3 regions of the Prochlorococcus sp. MIT 1318 genome follow, and region 3 is predicted to be linked to each of the others. Evidence: predicted binding sites of a transcription regulator. Region 3 holds the regulator's gene; each other region holds the start of a gene.
The links. The regulator NtcA, encoded in region 3, controls nitrogen genes in cyanobacteria. The targets are predictions, from matches to a motif close to GTANCNNNNGNTAC.
Positions count from the first base shown of each region.

Region 1: SIB66_RS03275 (CbiX/SirB N-terminal domain-containing protein) is a predicted target of NtcA. The motif match lies at 1,543-1,556, and genes of this name have one in related genera.
Region 2: SIB66_RS03300 (anthranilate phosphoribosyltransferase family protein) is a predicted target of NtcA. The motif match lies at 1,938-1,951, and genes of this name have one in related genera.

Region 1 is NZ_CP138958.1:623,960-627,150, reverse strand. It holds gene SIB66_RS03280 (ferredoxin--nitrite reductase) at 1-1,183, opposite strand, end outside; gene SIB66_RS03275 (CbiX/SirB N-terminal domain-containing protein) at 1,723-2,508, shown strand; gene cobA (uroporphyrinogen-III C-methyltransferase) at 2,505-3,191, shown strand, end outside.
Region 2 is NZ_CP138958.1:628,657-631,847, reverse strand. It holds gene SIB66_RS03310 (MFS transporter) at 1-318, opposite strand, end outside; gene SIB66_RS03305 (GNAT family N-acetyltransferase) at 340-825, shown strand; gene SIB66_RS03300 (anthranilate phosphoribosyltransferase family protein) at 818-1,924, opposite strand; gene SIB66_RS03295 (hypothetical protein) at 2,373-3,095, opposite strand; gene SIB66_RS03290 (formate/nitrite transporter family protein) at 3,108-3,191, opposite strand, start outside.
Region 3 is NZ_CP138958.1:186,975-190,165, reverse strand. It holds gene SIB66_RS01085 (DUF3084 domain-containing protein) at 1-793, opposite strand, end outside; gene ntcA (global nitrogen regulator NtcA) at 859-1,593, opposite strand; gene rph (ribonuclease PH) at 1,668-2,402, opposite strand; gene SIB66_RS01070 (cob(I)yrinic acid a,c-diamide adenosyltransferase) at 2,544-3,158, shown strand; gene dcd (dCTP deaminase) at 3,158-3,191, shown strand, end outside.

The sequences.
Region 1 (3,191 bases), 440 kb from region 3:
CAGAGCCGGCGGCAATGGAACCGGGTTCAAGTGGAAAACGCTGTAGCAGTGGATCAGCTTGAAATTTGTCGAGGTTGGTATTTGATAGCCCCACCAAAATGATGTTCTGGTCTTCAGTAAGACGAATTTCACCACTGCCATAGTTAAGACTGGCGCTAGCAAGATCCTGAAGATCTTCTGCGCGTAATCGTCCAACCGGTACATGCATGCCGGCGTAGTGAAGACCTGTTTGTTTCTGAGGGTGGATTCCGTAAAAAGAGCGAGGCTTGTCGTCAAATACAGAACCGGGATCAGGAGTTAGCGGTCCAAATTTTTCCGCCACCATGGTGCGAAACGCTTCGATGCCCACGCTGTCGAGGTACATGCGAAACCTGCCCTTAGGGCGATTGTTACGCTCACCGTTATCTCGCCATAGCGTTAGAATAGTGCCGGTGAGCCGACAGATTTCATTGGGTTTAACCCAGGCATTTAAAGGCAGCGCATAGTCATTCATCTGCGAGGAGAGGATCCCTCCGAGCCAGACGCCGAAACCCATCACCCCATCGTGTTCCACTGGATGGAAGATGATGTCGTTATGGAGCAGGAAATTATCGCGGGCCCCTGCAACTGCCGTATTCCATTTGCGGGGAAGGTTGGAGAATTCATGGTTTCCTTTTCCTTGATTCGTGAGGAAATTTTGTAGTTCAGTTGTGTAAGGGCGAGTATCAACAATTTCAAGAGGGTCAATCCCAGCCAGTGGATTTCCTGTGACATTGCGTGGGTTATCAAAACCTGATTGGATTGTGTTGAGGCCTGCCTCTTCAAGACGTCTGAGGATTTCGGGAAGATCACTCAGTAAAACACCACGAAGTTGTAGGTTTTGGCGTGTTGTGATGTCGCAACTGCCGTCTTCTCCGTAGCGACCCACGATTGAGGCCACTACTTTTATTTGGTGGCTATTGAGAACACCATTGGGTATCCTTAGCCGTAGCATGAACTTGCCAGGAGTTTTCGGTCGCCAGAACATTCCATACCATTTCAGGCGCAGTTCGAGGTCTGTTTTATCGACCTGTTCCCAACCAACCTGAGCAAAGGTTTCAAGTTCATCACCAACATCTAAGCCATCTTTAAAAGCTTTGTTTTGCTCAATTTTGTTGAGCTTCTTTCCTTGGAGAAATTGTTTAGCAGGAGAGCTAATAACCATGACATTTTGTTGAAATTAAACTTGAAAAGAAGTGATCATGTTTTTTAAACTTTATTCGCTTATTCGATGCCCATGGTTTTTAGACTCTGCGATTATTGAAGTAAGGGTAAGTTGCGAATGGAGTCATTAAGCCTGATGGAAGAGGGCATTGGCGGTATCAGATTGAACAAAACTGAGCATTTGTGTGAAATTCAAGATTTGGTGTCTTTGTATACATTCTGAGCCCGGCTGATTTGACTGAGCCAGGGGTGTTGAGGATTCAGGTCACGCTGCGAATGGAGTCATTAAGCCTCAATGAAGAGGGTATTGGCGGTATCAGATTGAACAAAACTGAGCATTTGTGTGAAATTCAAGATTTGGTGTTTATCGATACATCTAGGTGCACAAGTTTCCTTCTTTATGGTTGCTGTGTATAAATTTTAAGTGATTTCAGTATTGGCGGCCTATCTCTCCCAACCAGCGGATTGTGCCTTGTCTGAGCATTTTCCACACACGGTTCATGGCAGCTAAATCCCTTTCGAAGTCACTGTTAAAGCGTTTTGAGCGGGTTGCACCCTGTCTGCCTTGGCGACCACTCGTCCTCAACCGAGTTTGCGACTGTGTTCGATAGCGACGGGATGCCATGGTTGCAGTCGACTATTAAGACTGGAATGACTTCACCAGTTTCGGATGTCTTAGATCCGTGGCCGTTGTTACGAAAGCATGAGCAGGTTGGTTGTAAGCGCGCTTTGCGTTTGATCGTGCATGGCCGTGCTGGTGGGTATGTTCCTTCTTGTGTGCGTTCTTTTGCTCTGCAGGTCGCGCAACGTCGTGGCACACCTGTGCTGGTAGAGGCCTTAACGGCTACTGATCGCCATGAGCAGAGTGCAGATCCTATTTGGCTGGTTCCTTTGTTGTTGCTGCCTGGTTCTCATGTTCGAGAGGATGTGCCGTTGATTCGTCAGCGACTTCAGCAACAGGGTGTGAACACCAGGTTGGTGCCTTTCTTGGGTGCCTGGCCCTCTTGGTGGCGATTGTTACAGGAGTGGGTGCAGCGTCAGGATTGTCGTGATGGCTCTCTTGTTTTGGTTCACCATCCCCTTCGCCAGGGTGTTGCTCATCGCTATTTAAGTTTGCTGCAGCAGCGGCTGGCGTTGCCCATGCTTTCCTGGGACGACTGGCATGCTGATGTCGCTTCAGCGAAGGAGGCATCCACGCCTCTTTTCCTTGCCTTGGCGCCAATCCAGATGACGCAGACGCTGCGCGATTCTGGGGTGATGACTTCCCTACTTGAGATTGAGTTATTTCGATTGGGTTTGATTGATTTGCTGGCTGCATTGCCATGAGCTCTTTGGACTTTGGCACTGTGTATTTGGTGGGTGCAGGCCCTGGTGATCCTGATTTGCTCACACTGAAGGCTTATCGTCTGCTTCGCCAGTGCGGAGCCTTGGTTCACGATGCTCTGGTGCCTAAGGAAGTACTCGAGTTAGTGCCCGAGTCTTGTGAACGGCATTTTGTTGGTAAACGTCGAGAACGTCATTGGGTCCCACAGTCCAAGACAAATGAGTTGCTTGTTGAATTGGCTCAGCGTCATTCCTGTGTAGTACGCCTAAAAGGTGGTGATCCTTTTCTGTTTGGGCGGGGTGGTGAGGAGGCCGCCTATTTGCAGAGTCATGGGGTATCGGTGGAGGTGGTCCCTGGGATTACAGCGGGGATGGCTGCGCCGGCCTATGTGGGTATTCCTCTGACCCATCGTTGTGGTGGTAGTTCTGTCACCTTTGTGACAGGTCACGAGAAGATCGACAAACAGCGCCCTTCTGTGAATTGGAAGGATCTTGCTAGCGCAAGTGACAGCCTGGTGATTTATATGGGTTTGCATAACCTTGCTTATATCGTCGAAGAGTTGATTGCCGGTGGCCTCGATCCAGCTACGTCCGCAGCAATCATTCAACAGGGCACTGTCGTAGGTCAGCGCTACCTCAAAGCTCCCTTGGAACAGTTGGTTCAAAGGGTGCAGAGCGAAGGGTTT
Region 2 (3,191 bases), 440 kb from region 3:
GAATAAGCCAAGGCCTACTACTGAGCCAGCAACGCAAGCGGTTAAAATTGGTTTGCGGCCAAAACGATCACTGAGAGCTCCAATTAGGGGAGCCACGACGAATTGAGCCAATGCATAAGTACCTCCAAGTAGCCCCAGGATTGTGCCGCTGTCTGTGAAGCGTCCTGGCAGGTATGGAAGTAATGGCAGTAAGAGGGTTTCACCTAGGCGATCGTTCAACAGAGTGACAAAGGCACAGAGAAAGATGGGAATCTGTGGTCGGCGCAATTGGGAATGAGTCAGGATGAATGTCACGATCCCATAGAGACTTGACGCCATTGATCTAAATGGCAGGCTCTTGTGACTGGTCGCCGCTTAAGACCCCTTACAAAAACTGATCATTTTGTTGTCAGGGAGATTTATGCCGATGCGATTGAATCTCAAGGGGGAGGCTTGTATTCCCCTGTTCAGATCAGTGCATGGGCAGCCTTGGCCTGGTTACCAGGAGTTCTGGATCGGCCACTGATCGAAGGACGCGGGTGGTTGAGTCTTGAGAACGACGAGGTTGAGGCTTTCGCTCTTCGTTATCCCTCTGATCGTTTGGCGCTGCTGTATTGCCGGGGCCGGTCTGCTCGTTGTGGCCATGCCACTGCGTTGCTTGAACAGGTGGAAGCTGAAGCCTTGCAGGAAGGAGAGCTAATCTTGGTGACGGAAGCCAGTTTGTGTAGTCACCCTTTGCTGTTGAAGTGGGGCTGGATTGAAATGGCTAAGGAAGTGATTCAGATCGGAGGTGTGAGTTTCGATCGTTATCGCATGGCGAAAAACCTACAGGCTCGCTTCAAATGATGGCCTCTCTCCAAGCAATGAGCTGCTCAAGCGTGGTTTGGGCTAAGCCTGATTGCAGACACTTTTCAGCATGAGCGATACCTTCATCGAGGTTGTCGGCCAGGCCAGCTAGCCATAGGTAGGTACCAGCATTCCAGAGGAGGGGCTGACTTAATGGCCCGCGATTGTGCAGAGCTTCCATTGCTTGCTCGCTCCACTCCGTCAGGTTGCTCCACTCAACGTCTTGGCTAAAGCAGCCATGGTTACGGGGGTGGAGGATGAGTCGTTCTGGCTTGCCATTTTGAAATCGGGATGTGATGCAAGCTCGACTGATGGGAAGGTCTGTGCTTCCTTCGAGCCCTTTCACAGTCACGAGATTTGTTTCACCTGCTAGCGCAAGGGCTTTCCAGGCCCGCTCTTCGGTGGGGGGATGCACGAAGCCGCTGACGAGTAAATGCTTTCCTTGATGTGCTGTCCAAAGCAGCTCCAAACTGGCCACAGGCGGTCGCTTGCCGATGTCATCGCGATAACTGATCAAGCTTTCGGCTAGCGGGAAGTGATCTGGCTGGTAAATCAGTGCCAGACCATGTTGTTGAAAGCCAGCTTCTAGGTTTGCTATTGATAGGCCTTGGAGTTGTAGCCCTAAGACTTTGAATAACTCTTCTGTGGTGACGCCATATTTGATTGGCATACGCTGCCCCCCTTGCAAGACGACGGGTTGACCAGCGTTGAGTAGGATCAGTGCTGTGAGCGGATAAATCGGGGCTGTTCGCTTGCGGCCGTCGAATGGCATCCCAAAGCAAATGGGTCGTTTCTGGCCATTGGCTGATTTCAGTTTGGGCCCAAGCACTCTGTATGTATCGAGCATGCCGGCGAGTTCCTGGGGCTCGGGTCGACGAATGCGATGGGCGATGAGGAAGGCGCCAATTTGAGCAGGGCTGGCTTGGGCTGTAAGGATGAGATGCAAGGCATCAGCTGATTCTTCACGGCTCATGCCACGACTGGTTTGCTCTCCACTTCCCACCTTCCTGAGGTGGGCTTTGAAGCGTTCACGGCCGGATAATTCGGGGCATGTGGTCACGATTGATTGCGGGAACTCATTGGATCTTTCTGTAGTCATGTAGCTGCGTGGAGTAGCGATTAAGACATCCTTGTGACATGTCTGCTTGGCACAGGCCTAATTGCCTCCGTTGGGCTTTAGGAATCACTGCAACGATAAAGCGAGGCTGTTTGCATTTCAGCGTAGTTATATTTTCTAAGTGCAATGTTCGAATCTCCAAAGTTTTTGCGCTGGGGTATTGATCAACGCCGAGACTGGTTTTATGCTATTTTTTATTTGATTATCGGGCTTTTGATTGCAAGGGCTCGTCATGCATCTTGCATAGAAGATTCATCTAAGAGTAAGAGTGCTTTTGTGGCACCGTAGTTCTGCTTTTCAGTAGTTGATTGGTGTCAATGAAATGAATCATCAGATACGATTGCTTTTGCTTGGATTGCAGTTTTCCTTTATTACCATCATTCTCTTTTTGATTCAATAACCCATATTGGCGTATCCGTTGGCTATGGATTTATTGCCATGATCTGTATTGCTGAGCAAGTTGTTTTTTGGCTAGGTCTCGATGGAGATCAGTCGGCAGACTTTGGCTGAGCTTGAACAGGTTTGATTGACTGCTGGATGTGCCGATGCAGCCCAGGGCTAGTAATGCTGCTCGTGTTGTAGCTTCGGAACCTTTTCTTGCCACTTCGGCAATGCGGTTGCTGATGTCGACACCATCGCGTCGTTGCAGAATTCGAATGGTGCTTAACACCACCGGATCGCGTATGTCGTTGAGGAGGTCGTCAAGGAGGTTCAGCAGCTCGTCATCGCTGAGTTGGTATGCCTTGAAGTTCAACAACTCCAGACCAGCCATGCGCATTGCTTGGGAAGGTTCTCTGAAAATTCTTTTTATAAGCAAAGTTGGCACGATTGCTCCCCAGCAGGCCATTGCTTGTAGTACCTCGAGCTCCAGTTCTTCTTGATCACCAAGTTGTTGGATGAGCCAGTCTCGAGCCTCAGGTTGATGGCAGAGGCCAGCTGCATGGATGAGTTCGGACTGCTTACCATGTTGCTTAAGCAGGGTTTTTAATATTCCCCAGCCATCATCACCAAGTAAACCCAGTCTTTCGGCTAAGGCTTTACGCAGATCAGCAGAAAGGCTGGGGCAGTAAACATTCCCCAGCCAGTCTGATTCTAGAGGAGTCTTACCTACTTTATTGAGACGTTCCCAGAGAACGGCTTCATCGAAGCTCATGAATGTTCTAGATCAGCGTGCGCCTAGTTCGGCTGCGAGTTCACGTTCCAGCTTCTCATCGTGAACCGTCGGCAGTACGTTGCTCATTTGGGTGCG
Region 3 (3,191 bases):
GCTTTCGGATGATCTGTTCGATGCGGTTGATATCGGTGCGTGGCACGAGCAGGATCTGTCGATTGGCTTCTTCACCGGGACGTACGCGTCGAAAAGCCTCCAGGTTTGCTTCCTGAAGTAGGCGGTCGATGACGGCTTTCGCCTGGCTGGGGTTATCGAGCCGCAGGGTGGCTGCGGCAAGTTGCTGCCCACTGCTAAGCACAACATCCCCTCGACGTAAGGCAATGAGGTTGGTCTCGAGCTGCTTCAGTTCTTTTTCAGCCGCGCTAATTCTGCTGCGAACATTGGCTAGTTCAACTTCCGTTCGGCGGATGTCGGCATCTTTTTTGGAAATGTCGCGACTGAGACGAGCTCGTTCCGCCTCGAGCTGTTGTCTTTGTTTTTGTAGTGGTGCGAGTTCGTTGCGAAGGGCGGCAGCTCGCTTTTTGGCTTCCTTTAGTTCATTCTGAACCTGATTGCTGTCCGACCTGGCCTGCTTGAGATCAAGCTCGGCATTGAACTGGGCCGACCGACTTGAATTGAGGGCATCGCGGCTTTGTTGGAGTTTGGCCTGAAGGTCATCCAGTTCAAAAAGTCCTACTCGCAGTTGTCGACTGACTAGCAGCATCAGTCCTAGGGACAGGGCGCTAATCAGGCTGCCAGTGAGAACGGTGATGAATACGGCTGTCCTTCGCGGTCTGAGATTGAACAGGCTCAGCCTTGCTTTGCCTACACGGCTGCCAAGTCGATCGCCGAGGGTGGAGAGCACACCACCGAGGACGAGTAGGGAGAGGATCAGCAGCCAGCCGGTCACGACAATGGGCGGGTGGGATCAGGAATAGTGTCAACCCGTTTCACCATCCTGGACTGGGACGGGGATCAGTTGAATTTTTTAGCAAGGGCAATCGGATCCAGAACGGTGATTTTCTTGCGATCGATTTGCACTAGACCTGAATTGCGAAGGTCTCCCAACAGGCGAGTAATGGTGACGCGAGTCGAGCCGATTGCTTCAGCGATGGACTGATGTGAGAGGCGTAGGTCAATGGTGATTCCTTGTTCCCCTGGAACCCCGAAATCCCGGCAGAGGACTAGTAAGAAACTCACAAGCCTTGATGACATGTCGCGGTGAGTGAGGGTTTCGATCATGGTCTCGGTTTGCAAGATTCGACTTGAGAGACCCTGCAGCAGAAGTAACCCCACGCTGGTGTCGTTTTCGATCGCCTGGCGAACTGAGGTGGCTGGCGCTGTGATCATTTCCACTCGGGTGAAGGCTACGGAGTGATAAAAACGGTCCGAGCGATGGCCTGTGAGCAGAGAAAGCACGCCAAATAGGCTGTTTTCACGCAGTAATGCCACGGTGATCTCTTCACCAGATTCATAGACCCGAGATAGCCGAACGGCGCCGCGTCGAATGAGATAAACCTTTTCGGCAGGATCGCCAGGAAAGAAGATGGTTTTGGAACGCTCCACCATTTCGTTGCTGGCGCCATCCAGTTCACGGATGACTTCCAGAAGGGTTTTCTGGGTTGGAGCAGGCGAGTTGGCCATACTTCCTGATCCTTGAACATAGGGTTGCTGGGCGTAACGGCTGAAGCCGCGGATGACGCCGGCCATGGCTGCGCAGCAAACGGCAGAAATATGAAGTTAGGGAGTGGACCTCCACCACCATGTAGCAATGGTGACGGTTTTTAGTCTTCTTGCATTAACGCCGAACGTTGGAAGGCTTGTAGGTGTTGCAGACCGGGTTCTGCCAGATTCAGCAAGTCGTTGAGTTGATGCCTGCTGAATGGAGCCCCTTCAGCGGTGCCCTGCAGCTCCAATAGGTGCCCATTGGAGCCCATTACCACGTTTAGATCCACATCAGCCCTGGAGTCTTCGCTGTAGTCGAGGTCGAGAAGGGGATAACTCTCCACTAAACCAACGGATACTGCAGCAACTTGCTCGATGACGGGTTGATGCGTGAGCAGCCCTTGTTCCAGCAAGCGATCGCAGCCTCGTTTTAAGGCAATCCAAGCGCCGGTGATGGAGGCTGTACGTGTGCCGGCATCGGCCTGAATGACGTCACAATCAATTCGCAGGGTGGTTTCCCCAAGAGCGGCCATGTCGATCACGGCGCGCAGGCTGCGGCCAATGAGGCGTTGAATTTCTTGAGTGCGTCCGGAAAGCTTGAGCAGTTCACGGTTCTGTCTTTGCGGAGTAGACCCAGGCAGAAGGCGGTACTCGGCGCTGAGCCAGCCTTTGCCTTGGCCTTTGCGCCAGCGGGGTACACCTTCTTCAACGCAAACACTGCAGAGCACTGAGGTGCGACCAGTGCGGATGATTAACGAACTCAGGGCAAAGCCCATTGGATCCCATGTGATCTGAAGGGGCCGCATCACGTCAGCAAGGCGGCCGTCAGCACGTGGCTGGGGGGATGTGAGCATCGTGCTGTTGGTGGTTGAGATGAACTGAGCCTGGCAGAAACAGGTGCTTTTACACCATGGATAGTGTCAAGAGCCTTGTTAAGCAGCTTCCCACCGCTACATTTGATTTCTGCTGGTTTTGTCGGGGCGATTGAGACTTTTATGACTGCCAGCCTGAGCCCTAGTCATCGCTCCGTGGATCCGTGCATGACGGACCATCGCTCGCAGGAGAGTGATGGGAGCCTGTCTTTGGCAGTAGTTGCTGATAGGCGTTTGCTGCATCTGGTAGCTCCTGAAGGGCAGCTTCAGGTTTATACAGCCCCCTATCGAGGCAGTTTTTCTGTTGTCTTGAGTCAGGCGTTAAGAGCGGCTGGGCTGGGAAGTCGTGTGTTGGTGGCTCAGTTCCTCAAGGGAGGAGTAGACCAAGGCCCAGATGGGCGTGTGCGCCTATGTGGGCGACTTGAGTGGCTGCGCCCGGCGGTTCCTGGCTGTCTATCTGAGCCTGCTTCAACGCTTGCCGTTGGCTCCAGCGCGCCTGAGGCCGTGGAGGCCATTTGGCATGAATGTCGGGATCGCATCATGGCGAGTGATTTGGATCAAATGGTGTTGGATGAGGTTGGTCTGGCGATTGCTCTTGGTTATCTCGATGAAGCTGATGTGTTATCAACTCTGGAACAGCGCCCCGGGTCGATGGATGTCATCTTGACTGGCTCAGTCATGCCATCGATCCTGATGGCAATGGCTGATCAGGTCACTGAGTTGCGTCGTGGTTTCTAATGCTTAAAAACGATCGTTGGATCACCGAACAGG